DNA from 3 places in the Pantoea sp. X-Soil-TKNS-1211 genome. Region 1 is predicted to be linked to each of the others. Evidence: predicted binding sites of a transcription regulator. Region 1 holds the regulator's gene; each other region holds the start of a gene.
What was found. Region 1 encodes CRP, which controls carbon source genes, mostly activating them, when cyclic AMP is high. Its sites were predicted from a motif close to ATGTGANNNNNNTCACAT; they were not measured.

Region 1 (7,392 bases):
GTGGCGATTTTCCATGCCAGCCACAGCAGATACAGGCTACCGGCGATTTTCAGCACCAGGTGCAAGGCAGGATAGAGTAGGATAAGACCACCCACGCCAAAGGCCACCATCAGCAGCATGACCTGCATACCGATCATGATGCCAATTAACAACGGGAAGGTGCGCAGAAAGCCAAAGTTGGCAGCGGAGGCGGTAAGTAACATATTATTAGGCCCTGGCGTGATCGCAGCGACCCAGAGAAAGCCCAGCATTGACAAAAACAGACTCAGTTCCATGTTGATTCGGGTGCTCCTCACCCAGGAAAGCCAAAAAACCTATCGAAACTATCAGCGAGATATGCATCAGACAAGCGTTTACCACAGTAATTTTGACTCCCCGCCCGAAGAGGACTTCATTCCTCTCAGCGGTTTTCGCAATCCGCATCTGCAAACTCTGCTGCCGCGTCTGCTCAGGCGGCGCGTTACCCTGCGCCCGCACTGGCAACGCCTCGATTTGCCGGACGGTGATTTTGTCGATCTCGCGTGGAGTGAAGACCCGGTTCAGGCCGCACACAAACCGCGCATGGTGTTGTTCCATGGTTTAGAGGGCAGCTTCCACAGCCCCTATGCGCACGGACTGATGCAGGCATGTCAGGCACGCGGTTGGCTGGCGGTGGTGATGCATTTTCGTGGCTGTAGCGGTGAGCCGAATCGGCTGCACCGTATTTACCACTCGGGCGAAACCGAGGATGCCAGCTACTTCCTGCGCTGGCTCAAGCGCGAATGGGGTGATGTGCCAACCACTGCGGTCGGGGTGTCGCTGGGCGGCAATATGCTGGCGTGTCTGGCCGGGCTGGAGGGGCATGATGCGCCCCTTGATGCAGCGGTCGCGATCTCTGCGCCCCTGCTGCTGGAACCCTGTAGCCAGAAACTGGAGAATGGCTTCTCACGTTTTTATCAGCACTACCTGCTGACGCAGCTGAAAAAGAACGCCAAACGCAAGCTGAAAGCCTGGCCCGGCACGCTGCCGGTGGATTTACGTCAACTGCGCGCCCTGCGCCGTCTGCGTGACTTTGACGACGCCGTCACCTCTCAGGCGCACGGTTTTGTTGATGCCGGCGATTATTATCATCGCGCCAGCGCCATGCCGCTGCTGACCGGCGTGCGCAAACCGCTGCTGATCATCCATGCTAAGGATGATCCCTTTATGACCGACGCGGTGATACCGCAGCCGGAGCAACTATCGCCCTCGATTCAATATCAGCTAACGCAACAAGGCGGCCATGTTGGCTTTGTCGGCGGTACACTGCTACGCCCGCAAATGTGGCTGGAACAACGTGTGCCGCAGTGGTTATCAACTTATCTGGATGTGTGATCGTGATTATTCCGTGGCAACAACTCGACCCCGAAACGCTGGAAAACCTGATTGAAGCCTTTGTGTTACGCGAAGGCACCGACTACGGTGAACAGGAGCGCAGTCTGGCGCAAAAAGTCGCTGATGTACGTCACCAGCTGGAGCGCGGTGACGCGGTGCTGGTATGGTCAGAACTGCACGAAACCGTCAATATCATGGCCCGCGGTGAATTTCGCGGCTAATGCACATCCCGGCTTTTCGTGCTAACAATGCTCATCGCCGGACTTCACAGGGAGCTTTGTTATGTCAGCCAGGCATCCGATCATTGCCGTCACCGGTTCCAGCGGTGCCGGAACCACCACCACCAGCCTTGCCTTTCGCAAAATATTCCAGCAGTTGAATCTGCATGCTGCGGAAGTGGAGGGTGACAGTTTTCACCGCTACACGCGCCCTGAAATGGATATGGCGATCCGTAAAGCGCGCGATCTTGGCCGCCACATCAGCTATTTCGGGCCAGAGGCGAACGATTTTGGCCTGCTGGAGCAGACCTTCAGGCAGTACGGTAAAACCGGTCTCGGCCAGTCGCGCAAATATCTGCACACTTATGACGAAGCCGTGCCATGGAACCAGGTGCCAGGCACCTTCACCCCGTGGCAGCCGCTGCCGGAAAACACTGATGTGTTGTTCTATGAAGGCTTGCATGGCGGCGTGGTGACGCAGCAGCACAACGTGGCCGAACATGTCGATTTACTGGTGGGCGTAGTGCCGATCGTCAACCTTGAGTGGATTCAAAAGCTGATTCGCGATACCAGCGAGCGCGGCCATTCCCGCGAAGCGGTGATGGATTCGGTGGTGCGTTCGATGGAGGACTACATCAACTTCATCACCCCGCAGTTCTCACGTACCCATATCAACTTCCAACGCGTGCCGACCGTTGATACCTCCAATCCGTTTGCCGCGCGTGAAATTCCGTCGCTGGATGAAAGCTTTGTGGTGATCCATTTTCGCGGGCTGGAAGGCATTGCCTTTCCCTATCTGCTGGCGATGATTCAGGGTTCTTTCATTTCACATATGAACACCCTGGTGGTGCCCGGCGGCAAGATGGGGCTGGCGATGGAGCTGATTATGACGCCGCTGGTGCAGCGACTGATTGAAGGCAAACGGATCGAATAATGTAGCGGCGCGATTTATCGCGCAAGATGGTGCGCGCTGCGGGAAAAATCCGCGCGATGAATCGCGCCGCTACGTTCGAGCTAGAGTTCGATAACCTCGTAGCTGTGGGTGATTTCTACTGCTTTACCCAGCATAATCGCCACCGAGCAATATTTTTCTGCCGACAGGTCAACCGCCCGCGCCACCGCTTTATCACCCAGCGCTTTGCCGCTGACAATAAAATGCAGGTTGATAAGTGTGAAAATGCGTGGCGCTTCTTCACGACGTTCGGAGGTGAGTTTTACCTCACAATCCACCACATCGTTGCGCCCTTTTTGCAGGATGGACACTACGTCAATCGCGCTGCAACCGCCTGCCGCCATCAGCACCATCTCCATCGGACTCGGTGCTTTGTCGCCCGAATTGCCATCCATTAATATCTGGTGACCTGATGAGGATTCTCCGAGAAAGGTAAGCCCTTCCACCCATTTAACCCGTGCCTGCATTATTCTTTCTCCTGAATCGGCTGATTTGCCGCCAGAGTACGCTTTCACCTGAGAAACAGCAATCCAGACTAATCGCCCTTTTGCTGAAGCGAGACAACAGAAGACAGCTAGCAAAAGCTGTGCTACAAACAGTGCTGAAAATATTTTCGTCGCAATAGACGAAGGCGGGAAGAATCAGAAGCCTGGCTTAAGAGTCCACCCGAATAATTTTCCTTTACAGGAAGCGCTCTACGATTTCACCGCCTGACAGGGAAAACTGCCCCCTGTGTTTTGGGCACGATTACAACAGAGGATAATAGCGAATGGTTCTCGGCAAACCGCAAACAGACCCTACACTCGAATGGTTCCTGTCCCATTGCCATATTCACAAATATCCATCCAAAAGCACCCTGATTCATCAGGGTGAGAAAGCGGAAACGCTCTACTACATCGTGAAAGGTTCCGTTGCGGTACTGATCAAAGATGAAGAAGGCAAAGAGATGATCCTCTCCTATCTCAACCAGGGGGATTTCATCGGCGAGCTTGGCCTGTTTGAAGAAGGTCAGGAACGTAGTGCCTGGGTACGAGCTAAAACTGCCTGCGAAGTGGCTGAAATTTCCTACAAAAAATTCCGTCAGCTGATTCAGGTAAACCCGGATATTTTAATGCGTCTTTCGGCGCAGATGGCACGTCGCCTGCAGGTGACATCAGAAAAAGTAGGCAACCTTGCCTTCCTTGATGTGACCGGTCGCATTGCGCAGACGCTGCTCAATCTGGCCAAACAGCCTGATGCCATGACCCACCCGGACGGGATGCAGATCAAAATCACCCGTCAGGAAATTGGTCAGATCGTCGGCTGCTCACGTGAGACAGTTGGCCGTATTCTGAAAATGCTGGAAGATCAAAACCTGATCTCCGCACATGGTAAAACCATCGTCGTTTACGGCACCCGCTAATTTCTTCTCACCCACGGCGTGATGGCAGCATCGCGCCGTTTTTGTCTGCGATGAGCTGATGTGGCGTCGAATCATCTATCATCCCGAAGTTAACTACGCCCTGCGGCAAACGCTGGTGCTGTGCCTGCCCGTGGCTCTCGGCTGGCTGTTTGGCGACCTGCAAAAAGGCCTGCTGTTTTCCTTAGTACCCGCCTGTTGCAACATCGCTGGCCTCGATACGCCGCATAAGCGCTTCTTTAAACGCCTGATTATTGGCGGTTCCCTGTTTGCGACCGGCAGCTTTCTGATTCAATGGCTGACGGATTATCACGTCCCTCTGCCGTTGATTCTGTTGGTGCTGCCGTTGTTAGTGGGCGTGACCGGTGAGATCAGCCCGCTGCATGGCCGTTTGTTACCCGCCACACTGATCGCCTCCATCTTTACCCTGAGCCTGGTGGGACGCATGCCTGTCTGGGTGCCACCACTTCTCTATATCGGTGGCACCTTGTGGTACGGGCTGTTTAACTGGTTCTGGTTTTGGCTGTGGAAAGAGCAGCCAATGCGCGAGTCGCTAAGCCTGCTGTACCGTGAGCTGGCGGATTATTGCGATGCCAAGTATACCCTGCTGACGCAGCTGACTGACCCGGAGAAAGCATTGCCGCCGCTGCTGGCACGCCAGCAGAAAGCGGTCGATCTGATCACCACCTGTTATCAGCAGATGCATATGTTGTCGGCCAGCCGTGATAACAGCCATAAACGCCTGACGCGCGCCTTTCAGGTGGCGCTCGATTTGCAAGAACACATCTCCGTCAGCCTGCATCAGCCGGAAGAAGTGCAAAAGCTGGTGGAACAGAGCCATGCCGAGGCGGTGATTCGCTGGAATGCCAAAGTCATCTCGGCTCGTCTGCGCCTGCTGGCTGATGCCATTCTGTATCACCAATTGCCGGAACGGTTTCAAATGGATAAGCAGCTGGGGGCGCTGGAAAAAATTGCCCGCCAGCACCCGGATAATCCGGTGGGTAACTTCTGTCTGTATCACTTCAGCCGCATTGCGCGCGTGTTGCGCACCCAGAAACCGCTGTATACCCGTGATCTGATGGCCGACCGCCAACGGCGTCTGCCATTTTTTCCGGCGTTGCGCAGCTATCTGTCGCTGAAATCACCCGCCTTACGCACCGCTGCACGTTTTGCCGTGATGCTGATGTTTGGTAGCTCGCTGGCGCTGTTCTTCAATATCCCCAAACCTTACTGGATTCTGATGACCACCATGTTCGTCAGCCAGAATGGCTACAGCGCCACGCGGGTGAGGATTCAACACCGTGCGCTCGGCACCTTTGCCGGATTGTTGATTGCTGCCGCCTCGTTGCGGCTTGCCGTGCCGGAAACCATCACCCTGTTGTTTATGCTGGCGATCACCCTCGCCAGCTATCTGGTGACGCGCAAATATTACGGCTGGTCGATGATTGGTTTCACGGTAACTGCGGTGTATTCGCTCCAGTTGTTGTCGCTCAATGGAGCACAATTTCTGCTGCCGCGCATGCTGGATACGCTGATGGGGTGTCTGATTGCCTTTGGCGGCATGATTTGGCTGTGGCCACAGTGGCAAAGCGGGTTGCTGCGTAAGAACGCACACGATGCGCTGGAAGCCGATCAGGAAGCCATGCAGCTATTGCTTGGACCGGAGCAATCACCGGAGAAGCTGGCCTATCAACGTATCAATGTCAACCAAGCGCATAACGCGATGTTTAACTCGCTAAATCAGGCGATGACCGAGCCAGGTTTTAACTCCCAGTATCTGAAGGATATGCGGCTGTGGGTGACGCACAGCCAGTTTATCGTCGAACATATCAACGCCATGACCATCCTGGCGCGCGAGCATACCATGCTGACACCCAAGCTGGCGGAACGTTATCTGCAATCCTGTGAAATCGCGTTACAGCGCTGCCAGCAGCGGTTGGAGCATGACGGCCCCGCTAACGACAGCAATATTCTGGAAGCGCCGGAAAACATCAATGAGGGGGCGGTGACGATTGTCGAGCAGCACGTGAAGCGCATTCTGCAACATCTGAACGTGATGCACACCATCTCTTCTCTGGCATGGAGCCAGCGACCGCATCATGGCCGCTGGCTGACCGGACTACGGGTGAAAAACTGAGTTACGCCGCCAACACCTTCTCGATGGCTACCGCGAACCGCGCCATACCCTCTGCGATATCGGTCGGTTCAATCACCAGTGACGGCACAAAACGGATCACCTCGTTGCCAGCAGTCAGGATCATCAGACCTTCGGCGGCAGCGGCATGCAGAATATCGCGCGCCTTGCTGGCATGCTGCGGCTTCAGCGCTGCACCAATCAACAAACCTTTGCCACGAATATCTGTGAACAGGTCAAATTTGCTGTCCAGCGCTTTCAACGCCTCGACAAACTGCTGACGACGTGACTCAACACCTTCCAGCACTTCAGGGGTGTTGATGATATCGAGGGCAGTTTCGGCAATCGCACAGGCCAGCGGGTTACCGCCGTAGGTGGTGCCATGTACGCCTGGTGCCATCACCGAGGCGATTTCATTGGTGGTCAGCATCGCGCTCACCGGGAAACCGCCGCCCAGCGCCTTCGCCGTGGTGATGATATCCGGGGTGATGCCGTAATGTTCATAGGCAAACAACTTGCCGCTACGGCCCATGCCGCTCTGCACTTCATCCAATACCAACAGCGCGTTGTGCTCATCACACAAAGCGCGCAGACCCTGCATAAACTCCGGCGTAGCAGGCATCACACCGCCTTCGCCCTGAATCGGCTCAACCACGATAGCGCAGGTGTGATCGTCGATCACCGCTTTTACCGCCGCCAGATCGTTAAAGGGAACATGCACGATATCAGCCGGTTTCGGGCCAAAGCCGTCGGAGTATTTCGGCTGACCGCCAACCGACACGGTGAACAAGGTGCGTCCGTGGAAGGCGTTATGGAAGGCGATGATTTTGCTTTTGAACGGGCTGTGTTTTTTGCAGGCGTAGTAACGTGCCAGCTTAAACGCGGCTTCGTTGGCTTCAGCACCAGAGTTGCCAAAGAACACGCGCTCAGCAAAGGTCGCGGCAATCAGTTTGCTCGCCAGGCGTAACGCCGGTTCATTGGTGAACACGTTGCTGGTGTGCCACAGGGTTTCACCCTGGGTTTTCAACGTCTCCACCAGCGCCGGATGACAATGGCCCAGCGCAGTCACCGCGATGCCGCCAGAGAAATCGATATATTCTTTGCCCTGCTGATCCCAGACTCGGCTACCTTTGCCTTTCACCGGCACAAACTGCGCGGGTGCATAAACAGGCAAAATAACGTTATCGAACGTTTCCCGGGTTACCGCTAGCTTTTCTGCTGCCATTGCCTACCTCATCGGATTACTTGTTGAGCTGACGTGAAATTATAATCACAAAATATGCATAAAAAATCACACAAAGGCAAACACAACTTAAGTCTTCAGGAAATTCGCCAG
Region 2 (7,392 bases), on a different replicon from region 1:
CCGATGTCGATCTGAGTCGCTATCAACTGGTGATCGCGCCGATGTTGTATATGGTGCGCGAAGGTTTTGCTGAGCGTGCCGAAGCATTTGTGGCGGCGGGCGGCCATCTGGTCACATCCTACTGGACCGGGGTGGTGAACGAGAGCGATCTTTGTTATCTCGGCGGTTTCCCAGGCCCGTTGCGTAAACTGATTGGTGTCTGGGCCGAAGAGATCGACTGTCTGGATGATAATGAGCGCAATTTTGTGCACGGACTGGTGGGGAATGATGCTGGATTACAGGGACCGTATCAGGTACGTCATCTGTGTGAACTGATTCATGCTGAGAGCGCAAAACCGTTGGCTACTTATCAGGATGATTTCTACGCCGGTCGTCCGGCGGTGACGGTTAATCACTTCGGCAAAGGTAAGGCGTGGCACGTTGCTTCACGCAACGATATGACGTTCCAGCGTGATTTCTTTGCCAGCATCATTGACGAATTGTCGTTGCCGCGCGTCATTGACCAGGATTTAGCGCCGGGTGTCGTGGCGACTGCGCGCACCGATGGTGAAACCACGTTTGTCTTTATCCAGAACTTTAGCGACCAGCAACAGACGATTACCCTGCCACCAGGCTACCAGGATTGTCTGTCGGCTGATCCCGTCAGCGGTCCGTTGCTGCTGGCACCCTGGGACTGCCGTGTTGTACGCCGTCAGGCGTAAAGTCTGACTGATATGCCTGCCCATTCGGGCAGGCTTTTTTTTACCTGTCAAAAATCAGGAGTCGATGATGGTAAGTCTTAAATCCTTCCTGCACTACTTCTCTGAACCGAAACATAGCGCTGCCGTGTCCATCAGCGATGCCGAGCTGCATTTGATCCAGCGGCTGGCGCAGGCATTTGGTGGTGCAGAGAATATTGAGAATGTTGATGCCTGTCTGACACGTTTACGGGTAACGGTGAAAGATCTGGCTATTGTGGATTCGCAGGCGCTGCAAAATGAAGGGGCGCTGGGCGTGATTATTCTCGGCCAGCAGGTGCATGCAATATTTGGCAAACAGTCAGATGCGCTACGTCAATTACTTGATGAACATTTCTCTCCGCGTGGATAAATAAAAAAAAGGATACCCGTAAGGGTATCCTGAAAAAGACAACAGGAAAGTAAAGGCAACATAAATTCTGTCAGATAATCATCTGGCAGTTTCGGAGATGCATGTTGAAGTGCAATAAATCAGATTGCTGTATATTAAAAGGCGCTAAATAAAGTCGGTAACCGGAGTGCAAAGATATAGCTTACCACCAGGCCTCAACCTGTACGCCAAAGTTCCACGTGTTATTTTTTGTCCCATCTTCAAATGATTTACCATCTTCCGAATCATTTAAATACGAAGCGAAAACACGTAATTCAGGGCGTGACATAAATTCAGGGCCATCTGCCAGACCCACCGCGAAGGTGTATTTTTCACCGGCCTGTTTGTAGTTAGTGCCGTTTTTATAGTCGTCTTTCTGGTAGAAAGCACCGGCTTCGCCGATCAGGCGCACATAATTAGTGAGCTGATATTGCCCACGGCCAACCAGTGAGACCAGGCGGGTTTTGTCGGTATATTCCGTGATGTCATTTGCAGAACCGTACGTCAGAACATGGTTAATCGAGAACTTTTCAGTAATCGGAATCAGCCCGGTGTTAATCACGCGGTAGCCGCTGGCGTCGTTCACATAATTCCACATGTCATACCAGCCACCGCCCTGTGACACCATGTTCTGCGCCAACCCTTTGTTGGCGTATTGCAGTACCAGCTTGTTGTAGCCACCAAACATGTCCTGGCTGATTTCACCGGTCACCATCACGCCGTCATCTGCGTCGTATAATCCGCCGTACTCTTTCTGTTTTTTCGTCGGATTTGGCATGGCGTAATCAATGCCGAATTCTGTCCATGCGCCTGACCATGGCTTCCAGCCCGCGTAGCGAACGTCGATATAGTTAATGTTGACGTCATTGTCATTATCGACGCGGTAATCCACGTCATTGGCGTCACCACGGATCCAGGCGACAGAGACCGCGCCAGGCCCTAAGGTGTAGTTTTCAATCCCGGCACCGGAGCCGGAAATGTTCCAGTATTTAGTATCGATAATGTGCAGGTCATGACGCTGGTAGTAACGTTTACCGCCCCAGATCACCGCATTGGGATCGTTGGGGATAAGCCCTTTGATTTGCAGGTTCAACTGGCGCAAGCCGAACTGTGCGTCATCGTCCAGGGTGGTTTCGTTGTCATTGGAACCGTCGGAAACCATGCTAACCATGGTGTCGAGGTAAAAACTCACCTCGTCCTTTTTATACACTTCGGAGCCCAGTTCCAGTTCACCGTAGGTATCAGATTCGTTACCCAGACGGCCCAGTTTGTTCTTTTGCCACTCAACCAACCCTCCATCGCCGGACACACCTACCCCGCTTCGCAGGTAACCGTGAAAGTCGATTGGTACAGATGTCTCAGCCAGCAGTGAAGGTGAAGTTAGCGCAAAGGCTAACGCAAGAGTGAGAGTGCGTAGCTTAGTGTTCATATCATTCCTCTTATTGTTTTGTATTACGTTCACATAATGGAGGACATAAAATGCCTAAATGTAAAAACTGGCAAACGAACGATTGTGAATGTGTGATTAACTGCAAATAAATCAGCGTTTTTTGTTACCAGTGACGAATTTCTTCACAAAGTTATGTATTGTGATCGTCATACTTATTTTGAGAAAATGAAGCGGGGAAGAGTGTGATAAGTCTTTTTACGGTGGCCCCTGTTACACTTGGCGCATAACAACATAAGGAACCGGACCATGAAGTCTAAAAGTGCAACGCTGGAAGACGTAGCCCGTCATGCGGGAGTCTCTTACCAGACCGTGTCCAGGGTACTCAACAAATCCGCCAATGTATCCGAAACCACGCGTTTAAAAGTGGAGAAATCCATAGAGTTATTGCGCTATGTGCCGAACCGGCTGGCGCAACAGTTGGTGGGTAAGCAAAGCCAGACCATTGGTCTGGTGACGACATCTCTGGCGCTACATGCACCTTCGCAGGTGGCGGCTGCGGTGAAACGCTACGCAAACCTTGATGATTACCAGGTGCTGATTTCAATGATCGATGAGAACGTCAACCAGGATATTCAATTCGCCATCAACGAACTGAAGTCGCAACTGGTGGACAAAGTGATTATCAACGTGCCGCTGGAGACCGAAGAGGCGCAGCGTATCGCCTCTGACAACGATAGCATCGTCTGCCTGTTCCTCGATGTTGACCCCTATAGTTCTGTGTTTAACGTTTCGTTTAACCCGGCAGACGGCACCCGTGCCAGTGTCAAACATCTCTATGAACTGGGGCATCGGGAGATTGCGCTGCTGGCCGGACCGGAATCGTCGGTATCAGCAAAACTGCGCCTGAAAAGCTGGATCGACACGCTCAGCAGTTATGGACTGAAGCCGGTGACAGTATTTCATGGCACCTGGGATGCACAGAGCGGTTACGCAGGTGCGTTACAGATGTTACGTGAAACGCCGAATTTCACTGCGGTGCTGGTGGGGAACGACCAGATGGCACTCGGCGTGTTGAGCGCATTCCATCAACACCAGATCGCCATTCCGGGCGAGAAGTCGGTGGTAGGCTATGACGGCACCTATGAAAGTTCCTTCTTCCATCCGGCACTGACCACCGTTTCGCTGGACCTCGATTTGCAGGGTAAAGAAGCGGTGCGCCGTCTGCTTGATAGTGGTCACAGCGATGTGGCACGGAGTTCGTCAGTGTTACCGGCAAATCTCATCGTTCGTCACTCCACTGGCGGAGTGCAAGAACAGGGGACCAACCTGCAAGATATCGCCCAGCAATTGCGGGAAATCGCACATAAGTTGTGGAAATAAATGGCGGATTGTTCAACGGGTGTGGGAGACGTAGTGACTAACTAACGTTTGTGTCTGGTATGGGGCGGTTTAGTTTAGCGGCCTACCAACGGGAACAAGAATTATATAGTTACAGCATACATTACGAAATTATTTTATTACCGGGCCAAAGGCCCGGTAAACACGGCTTTACAGCGGATCAATCACGGAGGTCTGCACAGTTTTTGGTGGAGAAAGGCATCGCGGATTCGGAAGTACGTCTGTGGTTGATGACAATCAACTAGCTTGTTGTAACTAATCACAGAGTAAGACAATGCATTTCACTGGAATTTGGAGTGGTTTTAATATGACTCTCTTCTGGCTAAAGAAAAGGCCGCCTTGCGGCGACCTTATATCAAGGATAACTCACAGAGGTTATTGTACTTTTGTCGAGGTTTTTACTCAACGCGCGAACGGCAGACTTCATTGGACATAATGTTCCGACATCCGTGACCCGGCAATCCGACTGCCGCCACTCTTCACGCAACAGTTGATGCGCCTGATCGACGGCTTGCAGGTTACGTAGATCGTCCAGACTCTGCCCTTGGAAATAAACGTGCAGGAATCGCTCACCACTTTTCGTATCACGCCAGCGTTCAAACACCAGGCTGCTGCCCGGCGGAATGTTACCGCGCGTATATCCTGGCAGGGTCCAGCTAAAACCCATCAATGTACGCACCATCGCTATATTCGTGTCGTGCGCAACCAGCACTAGCCAGCGTGTATCCGGCATGGCATCAGCAGTTTTGTTGACGCCCTGCTCTGTCCCCTGCAACATCGCATTCAACAGGATTGAACCGCGCTTCTGAGCGGTATAAAGCACGTCATTCCCGAGATCATAATTCGCCGTAAGCAGAGGCAGCACAGCGGTAATCTGTGAGGCTGATGTGATATTTCCCCACGCCAGTTGGCTCACCGGGAGATTTTCATTCCATCCGAGCCGCAGCGTCTCCACCATATTTGCCAGCACGCCAAGCCCGTCAATGGAGACCTTACCGCTTTTGCTTTTCTTGATTTCCCAGGGCTTGTCGAAGAAAGAGCAGTCCGCATCGGGGCTACATACTGCGCTTTTAAGAGCCTGAACGGCAGGCTTGAGAGCCTGCTGACGCGCGGCTAAATCCCCCGTTTTTTCCTGAACAGCGGCCAACTGTTTTGCCGGATCGGTGTTGGTCGCCGGGAACGCTTCGGTCTGGAACAGTGGATCGTTTTCACCTTCTACGCGGTGAATGGCGACACCACAACCGGGAAATGCGCCATCAACTAATGCCTGCGCCGTTGCGCGGGTACGCTGCAACGGACTCGCCCGCACGTAAACATCTTGGGGTTGCGGGCAGCCCGAAGTAAGCAACCCAAGTTGACGATAGTGCTCACCTTCCCAGCGCCCTTTGTTGGTCACGGCGGCGTAACCGTGTCCCGTGAGCTCACCATCCTGTGTCGTCCAGGTTGTCCAGGTGCGATGAGTTGCCGCCTCAATATCTTTACGGTTCCCCGGTGTGGGCGGACGAATACCATGGCGGCTTAACTCGACCACTTTTTCCAGCTGATACTGTCCATCCGCATGTGCCTGTGTTGCGCCTAACCACAACGCTCCAGCAATGAACAGGTGTGCAGCAGCCTGATGTCTGCGTGGCATCATAATGTCTTCCTAAATGAGGTAATTAAGATGAATAAAGGGTGCGGTGCTCGCTGGCATTACGTCTGGCCACCATTATTGCGGTGACAAAACACAACAACGCGGAAACGAGACCGGCTGCCACCCAGAACAGGGACAACGTGTGAAAGTCGTAGATCTTTTTGCCGTTTTCTATAACCGAGGTTTTATCGATGATGATCCCCGTGAGGAACTCGCCAAAACCGGCCCCGGCGTAACTGACAATGCCAATGGTGCCGAGCGCCGCACCTGCGGCTTTGCGTGAAGAGATATCAACGGCAAGCAACCCACCGAGGAAGCAGGTCAATGCACCAATCGTAGCGCCGAAGATCACCATTGAAATGATATCGGTGTAGTAGCTATGGGGTGACCACAGCATCAGTGCAAAGCCACCGGTATTCAGCAAACTGATGAAACCTGCCATGATGCTGCGGTTACGGGCAAAGAAGCGGTCTGAGAGTATCCCGGCCAGAATGGTGCCAACAATCCCAGCAATGGCATTCACGCCGATGATGGCAGAGGCTTCAACTGTGGTGTAGCCCTTCCCCTGCTGGAGAAAAAAGATCCCCCACGAGTTTACGCCATAGCGATCGATGTACATGAAGGCAGAGGCCAGTGCCAGTGTCCAGAGAGCAGGATTGCGCAATGCCAGTAGTTGGTTTTGCAGAATAGAGCTTTTTGCCTCTTCTTCTTCCATCGGTTCATTACTGATCTCATGAATCGACGGGAAACCACTACTTTGCGGGGAATCACGCATAAACAGTAGCATCAGCACCACGCCCACTGCACCCAACGCCGCAGTGGAGAGATAGCCCATATGCCAGCCGTAACCGGCGATCACCGCAGCGATCACCATATAGGTCATGGCCTCACCAATGTTATGTGCAGTCGACCAGATCGAGTAGAAGGTGCCGCGTTCTTTGGTGCCGTACCAGCGAGCCAGTGAAACAGCGCACGGGCCGACACCCATCGATTGCGCCCAGCCGTTAATACCCCAGAAGATCGCCAGCAACATGGCATTGGTCGTCATGCCCATCATCAGGTTCATGCCTGCGCTAAGCAGCAGCCCCAGGCTCATGAATCGCACCACGTTGGCGTGATCGGCGAGGAAGCCATTAACAAATTTGCCGATGGCATAACTGAAAAACAGCGCGGAACCAATCATGCCCAGCTCTGAGGGCGAAATACCGAGATCGACCAGAGCGCTTTTGGCGACGGTAAACGAGAGGCGGCACACATAAAACGTCACGTAGGCCACTGTCATTGCCAGAAACGTCTGCCACCTCACGAAGCGAAAACGCTGTTCATTGAATACGCCAACGTGTTTCTCCGGGCTGGCTCGGAAGAAATTGAGAAATCCAGACATCGTACTATCTCCGAGAGACGGAGGTGCCGCTGATTGCTGTATCATCCCTGACGGCCGGATCCATATTGTTGTGTAGAGTACAGAATCAGAAGCCCTGCCGTGCAGGTTAGAATAAGGGCTGTTTAACCCATTGTTTTAATTGTGGGTAAAGCGTTTTACTTGCCAGTAATACCGGGTTGCCGCGCGCGATACCTTCAGCAGCCAGATAGTCGTTAGTGGTGCCGCCCGCTTCTCGCATCAGAACGATGCCGGGTAAGCCATCCCACGGATTCATATGCGGTTCGTAATAGCCAATCAGTCGTCCAGCGGCAGCCCATGCGCTCATCAGCGCACCAGAACCGTTGCGTACGAACATGCCGCCATGTTGCAAAAGTGCCTCCAGGAAGGGCAGAAAATCAGTGGTCGATACGCGGTGTGAGGTTCCAACCCCCATCACACCACCCGCAACCGTGGCTGCCGTATGCGGCTTAATCCGGCGAT
Region 3 (7,392 bases), on a different replicon from region 1:
ATATCAATTTCATCCAACAGGCTTCTGAAACCGAAGTAGCGATCAAACGCCGTCAGGCGCAAGTGCCATTCATTGTTTTCTACGATCTGGTAAGGACCGGAACCCACAGGATGCGACGCAAAATGCGACCGCTGTTGATGGTCGGCGGGCAGGATCAAGGCGGCAGCATCGGCCAGCAGCTGTGGCAGTAATTCATCCGCGTGGCTCAGCGTGATCACGACACTTAGATCACCCTGCGCCTGGATGCTTATAAGATGAGAAAAAAGCGGTGATTGTGCGCTGCGGGTAAGAGAAGCCACCACATCGCGGCCGGTTAACGCCGTACCATCATGAAATAGCACCCCAGGACGCAGATAGAAGCGCCAGTGCAACGCATCGAGCCTGCGCCAGCGATGCGCGACATCCTGCTCCACTTCCCCGCTCTGTTCATCAATGCGCGTCAGACCGCTGAATATCTGCCGGATAAGATGAATTTCAGTGCGCCGCAATGGCGTTCCGGGGTAAAGATTTTGCAACGTTCGATAATAAGGCACACGTAGTGACTGGCGCTCATCATGCACGCTATAGCCCAGCCGCCCACGCAAGAGCGCGGCCAGATGATGTTTCTCATCGCCTAACAACTTAAGGACGCAGTGCATATCATTCAGATCTAACAGGCGTTCTGCCTTTGCCAGCATCAGTTCCTGTTGCGAATAGCGCAGCACCAGTTTTGCCAGATGCCCGCGACCGGGGCGGGCATGCCACTCCAGCCAGCCTGCGGATTGCATCTGGATGATCAAGGTGCGCATATGGCGTTTGCTGCAATACAACGCGTCGGCAAGCGTTTGTAATGTGGTCAATGCCTCACGCTGCGGGAACAGGGTCAATAGTTTTTGATAATGCTGCTCAAGGCGTTGCGTAGCCATAAAAGATGAACTCTATGTCGCAAAAGACATCAATTTTTCATTTCCTCTTTTTAACGCACTATTTTCCCACAGGCAATCTAACCAACGAGAACCACCATGAGCCGAATGATCAATAAAGACACCCGCATATGTATGTCGCTGGCAGCACGGCCAACCAACTTTGGCACCCGCTTCCATAATTACCTCTACGAGGCGCTGGAACTCGATTATCTGTATAAAGCTTTCACCACTCAGGATCTGACGGCGGCGATTGGCGGAATAAAAGCGTTGGGGATTCGCGGTTGTGGGGTATCGATGCCGTTTAAGCGGACGTGCATTCCATTGATTGACGAACTGGATCCGTCTGCTGAGGTTATTCATTCCGTGAACACCATCGTCAATAGCGAGGGTTATCTGAAAGGCTACAACACCGACTATATCGCCATCGAACAATTGCTACAGAAATACGCGCTGGCACCGCAACTCACCTTTGCCCTGCAAGGCAGCGGCGGCATGGCGAGCGCCGTCGCCTGTGCACTAAAAAATCACGGATTTCACCACGGCTACATCATTGCCAGAGATGAGGAGAGCGGCAAGGCATTGGCGGCGACAAATGGCTATCAACATCGCTACACCATGGAAGGGATAACGGCGGATGTGTTGATCAATGCCACGCCGCTGGGCATGGCTGGCGGCCCGGATGCGGAAACGCTGGCATTCTCACCCGCAACGATTGAGGCGGCCCAGGTGGTGTTTGATGTGGTGGCGTTGCCGGAGCAAACGCCGCTGATCCGCTCTGCCCGTGAGCAGCATAAAACGGTGATCAGCGGCGCAGAGGTGTTTGCCATCCAGGCGGTTGAGCAATTCCGTCTGTATACCGGCGTGCAGCCTTCAGATGAACTCTTCCGTAAGGCTGCCGCCTGGGCCAGGCAAGTTTAACGTTGATACAGGTGTACGATCTCCGCCGACAACTCACGTGCCAGCAATGATGTCATCAGGTGATCTTGTGCGTGCACCATAATCAACGTCATCGGCTGGCGACCTTCCCCGGCGTCCTGCTCAATCAGGCGAGTTTGCATTTTATGTGCCTGCCGGGAGAAGGTGTCGGACTGTTGCAACAATTGTTGCGCCTGATCGAGATGCCCTTCCCTCGCTGCCTGCAACGCCTCAAAGCACAAACTGCGCGCCTGACCGGAGTTAACAATAATCTCCATCACCGCCTCTTCTAAATCGATCATCATCGCTCCCCGTCAAAACCGTTATTTGCCGCAGTGGCAGCAAACCATTCGCCACTCTTTTTCACTGTCCGTGTCTGGCTGGTGAGATCGAGCTGAACAAAACCGTAGCGATTTTTGTAGCCGTTGCACCAGGACCAGTTATCAATGAAAGTCCACATATGGTAGCCGAGGCAGTTGCTGCCTTCGGTGATCCCCTTATGCAGCCACTTCAGGTGATCGGAGATAAAATCGATCCGGTATTGGTCGTTAATCTGCCCGTTTTCAGCAAAACGCTGCTCGTTTTCCACGCCCATCCCGTTCTCGGAAATAAAACAGCGTGGATTACCGTAATTCACCCGCAGATTAGTGAGAATGTCATAAATGCCGGGCGGGTAGATTTCCCAGCCACGATACGGATTCATGGTGCGCCCCGGCATTTCATAATGGTCAAAGAACCACTCAGGCATAAATGGCGCAGCCGGATTGACGGCATTTTCACGGCATTTGACGCGACGGGGTTGATAGTAATTGATGCCCAGCAGATCAACTTTACCTGCCGCGATCAGGGCGCTGTCCCCCGGCTGGCACGCAGGCAATTGATCGTATTGTTGCAGCAACGCCACCAGGTCTGCCGGATATTCCCCCAGTAGCACCGGATCAAGGAAGCTGCGATTAAACAGCAGATCCGCATGGTGCGCGGCGGTAAGGTCGGCAGGATGTTGTGAACGCGGGTATGACGGCGTCAGGTTAAGAATCACGCCGATCTCACCGCGATAGCCCCCGGTGCGATACGCACTTACCGCCGCAGCATGTGCCAGTACGGTGTGATATGCCACCGTCGCCGCCCGTCGGAAGTCGACCACGTTGGGATAGTGAAAATCATAGAGATACCCGCCCTCCACCGGCACAATCGGCTCGTTGAAGGTGAACCAATGCAACACCCGATCGCCAAACAGGTCAAAGCACACCTGCGCATAACGACCGAAGGCCGTCACTACTTCACGGCTCTCCCAGCCGCCTTTCTCCTGCATCGCCAGCGGCATATCGAAATGAAACAGAGTGAGGAATGGCGTGATGCCCTGCGCCAGTAACTCATCAATCACCCGGTTGTAAAAAGCCACCGCGTCAGGATTCACCTCACCAGTGCCATCCGGTATTAATCGCGACCAACTGATCGAGGTACGAAAACTGTTGTGGTTTAGCTGTTTAAGTAACGCGATATCCTGTTGCCAATGCTGGTAAAAGGTCGAGGTGTGCTGAGGCCCCACCTGCTGATGAAAACGCCACGGCTGCTGTGCAAACCAATGGTCCCAGGTAGTGGCACTTTTTCCGCCCGTGCGGCTGGCACCTTCGGTTTGCAGGGCCGAACTGGCGCTGCCCCACCAAAAATTCTCAGGAAACTGATACTTCATTACGTTTCTCTCCGGATTGAGTTTTTGCCGACTGCTCCTGCGCTTTTTGTTCTTCGGTTTTCATCAGAGAACGCTCATAGGCACGCAGGAAAGGCAGGTACATCAGGGCTGACATCACCATGCAAATCAGACACATCACCACCGGACTGATCGCCCAGTTAGCGGCCCAGGAGGCACCAATCGGGGCCGGTGTGGTCCAGGGCGTGAGCGACACCACCTGGGCCAGCCAACCCATTTTGGTAGCGGTCCATGCAAGGATGGCGTTAACCATCGGCACGCAGACAAACGGGATAAACATCATCGGATTCATAATGATCGGCGCACCGAACATAATCGGTTCATTGATGTTGAAGAAACTCGGTACGATGCCCATCTTGCCAATGGTACGCAGATGGGTGGCACGGCTGCGCAACAGCAGGAAAGCCAGTGGTAAGGTGGAACCCACACCGCCAATCAACAGGTAGTGATCCCAAAACCCCTGCAGATAGATATGCGGCAACGCGGTGCCTGCCGCCAGCGCCGCCTGGTTGGCCGAGAGGTTGGCCATCCAGAACGGGTTCATAATCCCGGTGACGATCAACGCACCATGAATACCGGCAAACCAGAACAACTGGCAAAGCAGCACCGACAGCAAGATCGCGGGTAGTGAATCAGACGCGGACACCAGCGGCTCAAGCAGGTGCATAATCGCTTCGGGGATAATCATCCCGGTCTGCGCCTGGACAAATAGATTCAGCGGATGCAGGGTGCCAATGATCACCACTACCGGGATCAGGATTTCAAAGGAACGCGCCACGCCGGTGGGCACTTCTTTGGGCAAACGGATGGTGATGTTGTTTTGCTTCAGCCAGGCATAAACACGCGTCGAATAAATTGCGGTGATCAACGCGGTAAAAATCCCCTGACCCGAAAGATAGGCTGTGGAGATGGTCCCGTTGGAGTAAGGCGCGGCCACCAGCAGGAACGCCATAAAGGCCAGCAATCCCGACATCACCGGATCGAGCGAGAACTGCCGTCCGAGGCTTGCGCCAATCCCCACCGAGATAAAAAAGGTCATGACGCCCATGCTGAGGTAAAACGGCAGCATCAGCTGTTCACGATAGGTCGCGGAGAAATCCAGCCAGGCACGGGCAAAGCCGTTGGTGGTGGTGGCCGAGAACGGCGGAAAGATAAATACCAGCATGAAAGAACCGATAATCATAAACGGCAGCGCAGCGGTAAAGCCGTCGCGGATCGCTATGATGTATTTCTGTTGCCCGAGACGTCCGGCCAGTGGCGTGATCGCTTTTTCGATCACGCCAATCATCGACTGATATAACGAACTCATACCTTCACCTTTTTAGTGAGCCGCCTCAATAAGCGCAAGAGCGTAATCCAGCACCTTGTCACCGCGCTGCATACCGTAGTCCATCATTTCGATCGGCTGGACGGGGATTCCGGCGCTTGCCGCTTTGTCCGCCAGCGTTTTCAGCATGTATTTCACCTGCGGACCCAGTAACACGACCTGATAACGCGCAAACTGCTCGTCAAATTCGGTCACGCCATACGCATCAATCTCGACAGCCAGGCCTCGTTCCTGCGCCACTTCTTTCATCTTGCGTACCAGCATGCTGGTAGACATCCCCGCCGAACAACACAACATAATCCTGATCATCGCCATCCATCCTTCAAAGATATGCCTCAATGTGGTTACGATTGGATATCATACGGAAACCGGTTTCCATGAAAGGTTAAGGGAAGTGTGACCTGCATCAATTTCTGATAAATCGGCGGTTTTTTTATTAGAATTGCATCACAAAACCTCATAATTTCAACCGCAGCGGCGCGATTTATCGCGCGATATTTAACTATGCCAAAAAGACGCGCGATAAATCGCGCCGCTACGGAGGATGGTGAATTTGAGCGAAAATGGAAATCCGGTTTCCAAGCATAAGGGAAGTCGCTATACTTCTGTTGGCTAAAGTTTACTCAGGGTTTCCGGGGAGAAAGATGTCTACGATCAACGATGTATCGCGCTTAGCCGGGGTGTCAAAAGCCACGGTTTCTCGGGTGTTGAGTGGTTCGCGCGGGGTAAAGGAAGCCAGCCGTCAGGCAGTGCTGAAAGCGGTTGAAGAACTCAAATATCGACCTAACGTTATTGCTCAGTCACTCTTCAGCCAGTCAACCGGTTGTATTGGCGTCATCTGCGCCCAGGAAAACATCAACCAAACCACGGGCTACCTGTATGCACTGGAAAAACAACTCAGCCAGCACCAGAAACATCTCCTGTTGCGCTTCGCCAACAACAAAGCCGATGTGTTACATGCGCTCGATGAACTGAGCTGTGGGTTGTGCGATGACGTGCTGATCATTGGCGCACGCTTCCCACTCGATATCCTGGATGATAATGTGATCCTTGTCGATTGTGCCGAAACTGACTGGCCCAACAGCATCCAGTTTGACCACGCTTTTGCCGCTGAGACTGCCTGTAACTATCTGATCAGCCAAGGTAAGCGTCAGATTGCGTTGATCTACCCTGAGGTCGGCAGCGCCGGCGAGCAGGTACTTGGCGGTTATAAACTCGCGCTGGAAAATAACCTTCTGCCCTATAATCGTAATCTGGTGTTTATGGATGCGCCCTCATCATCGGTCGCCCTACAGGTGCTACTCAACAATGCCAGCACCTTGAATTTTAATGCGTTGTTGACGGCCAACGATCAGGAAGCACAACAGGTCATCACCCAGTTACAGGCCTTTAATAAATCCGTGCCGGGTGACATCATGGTGTTCAGCCTGGCGGGTTCGGTGCATTTACCTGGTGTTCCCACCATCCCGGCAATTGAGTATTCACTGGATGCGATGGCCGCCAGAATTGTTGGCTGGCTGACCAGAAAGACGCAAGACATGTTGGGTTGTTATACGCTGCGCGGAAACTTGATCATTCCACGCTGAAACCACAGGTTTGAGGAGACGGATCATGACGCAGCAGCAACATTACAGGCTCACCAGCATACCGGCCCCAGCGACATTTCAGGATGCGACTTCCGTGGTTATCCCGGATGCTGTGATGCACCAGCGTCTGGCGAACCTGCTGGAGCGGATGAATACACGAGGACTGGATTATCTGGTCATCTACGCCGATAAAGAACATGGCGGCAACTTTGAGTATCTAGCCGGTTTTATCCCACGTTTTGAGGAAGCGCTGTTGGTAGTTAGCGCGGACGGCCTCCTCAACTACATCATGGGCAATGAAAATCTCAAGCTGGTGCCCTTTGCCCGCAACCCCGGCAACTGCCTGCACGCCCCGGTATTCTCCCTGCCGAATCAACCAATGGACGGCGACCAACCGCTACACAAGCTGCTGGAAAGCTGTGGTATTGGCACAACGAGTCGCAGCGGGATCGTCGGCTGGAAATTGTTCGCCGATCTCGCAATGTTTGATGTCCCGGCATTTGTCGCGGACGCCGTGTTTCAGGCCTCCGGTGGCAAACAGCATGTCAGCAACGCGACCGGGTTGTTTATCTCCCCACATGACGGGGTGCGCATCCGTAACAGCGCGGCGGAAGTGGCGTTCTATGAATACGGTGCCAATCTGGCGTCGGGCAGCCTGCTCGGCGCGCTGAATGCTGTTGAAATCGGCCAAAGCGAAAAAACCATTGGGCAACGGCTGGCGGCGGCGGGACAGCCTAATACCGTGATCAGCATCGCCGCCACCGGCGATCGTTTCTCCCATGCCACCCTTTATCCCCGCGACAAACTGATTGCGCTGGGCGACCGGTTTTCCCTGACGGTCGGCTACAAAGGGGGACTGAGCAGCAGGGCAGCGTATATTGCCGCCTCTGCCAGCGATCTCCCCGTGGAGGTAGCGGATTATCTCACGCGTGTGGCGGAGCCTTACTA

Region 2: a site for CRP is predicted at 2,627-2,644, ahead of AC6I8W_RS26175 (maltoporin). Genes of this name have one in related genera too.
Region 3: a site for CRP is predicted at 5,253-5,270, ahead of AC6I8W_RS27040 (PTS sugar transporter subunit IIB). Genes of this name have one in related genera too.

What each region holds. Positions count from the first base shown of each region.
Region 1 covers NZ_AP035953.1:4,012,022-4,019,413, forward strand. Annotated here, with positions in the region: gene AC6I8W_RS18980 (LysE family translocator) at 1-275, opposite strand, end outside; gene AC6I8W_RS18985 (hydrolase) at 337-1,353, shown strand; gene AC6I8W_RS18990 (YheU family protein) at 1,356-1,574, shown strand; gene AC6I8W_RS18995 (phosphoribulokinase) at 1,636-2,505, shown strand; gene AC6I8W_RS19000 (OsmC family protein) at 2,586-2,990, opposite strand; gene crp (cAMP-activated global transcriptional regulator CRP) at 3,293-3,925, shown strand; gene AC6I8W_RS19010 (YccS/YhfK family putative transporter) at 3,984-6,059, shown strand; gene argD (bifunctional acetylornithine/succinyldiaminopimelate transaminase) at 6,061-7,281, opposite strand; gene AC6I8W_RS19020 (aminodeoxychorismate synthase component II) at 7,369-7,392, opposite strand, start outside.
Region 2 covers NZ_AP035956.1:293,906-301,297, forward strand. Annotated here, with positions in the region: gene AC6I8W_RS26165 (beta-galactosidase) at 1-701, shown strand, start outside; gene AC6I8W_RS26170 (PTS sugar transporter subunit IIB) at 769-1,089, shown strand; gene AC6I8W_RS26175 (maltoporin) at 1,271-2,536, opposite strand; gene AC6I8W_RS26180 (LacI family DNA-binding transcriptional regulator) at 2,804-3,877, shown strand; gene AC6I8W_RS26185 (histidine-type phosphatase) at 4,251-5,531, opposite strand; gene AC6I8W_RS26190 (MFS transporter) at 5,554-6,912, opposite strand; gene AC6I8W_RS26195 (inositol monophosphatase family protein) at 7,019-7,392, opposite strand, start outside.
Region 3 covers NZ_AP035957.1:85,265-92,656, reverse strand. Annotated here, with positions in the region: gene sgrR (HTH-type transcriptional regulator SgrR) at 1-905, opposite strand, end outside; gene AC6I8W_RS27060 (shikimate 5-dehydrogenase) at 1,002-1,823, shown strand; gene AC6I8W_RS27055 (PTS lactose/cellobiose transporter subunit IIA) at 1,820-2,122, opposite strand; gene AC6I8W_RS27050 (glycoside hydrolase family 1 protein) at 2,122-3,513, opposite strand; gene AC6I8W_RS27045 (PTS sugar transporter subunit IIC) at 3,494-4,840, opposite strand; gene AC6I8W_RS27040 (PTS sugar transporter subunit IIB) at 4,853-5,167, opposite strand; gene AC6I8W_RS27035 (LacI family DNA-binding transcriptional regulator) at 5,503-6,444, shown strand; gene AC6I8W_RS27030 (M24 family metallopeptidase) at 6,470-7,392, shown strand, end outside.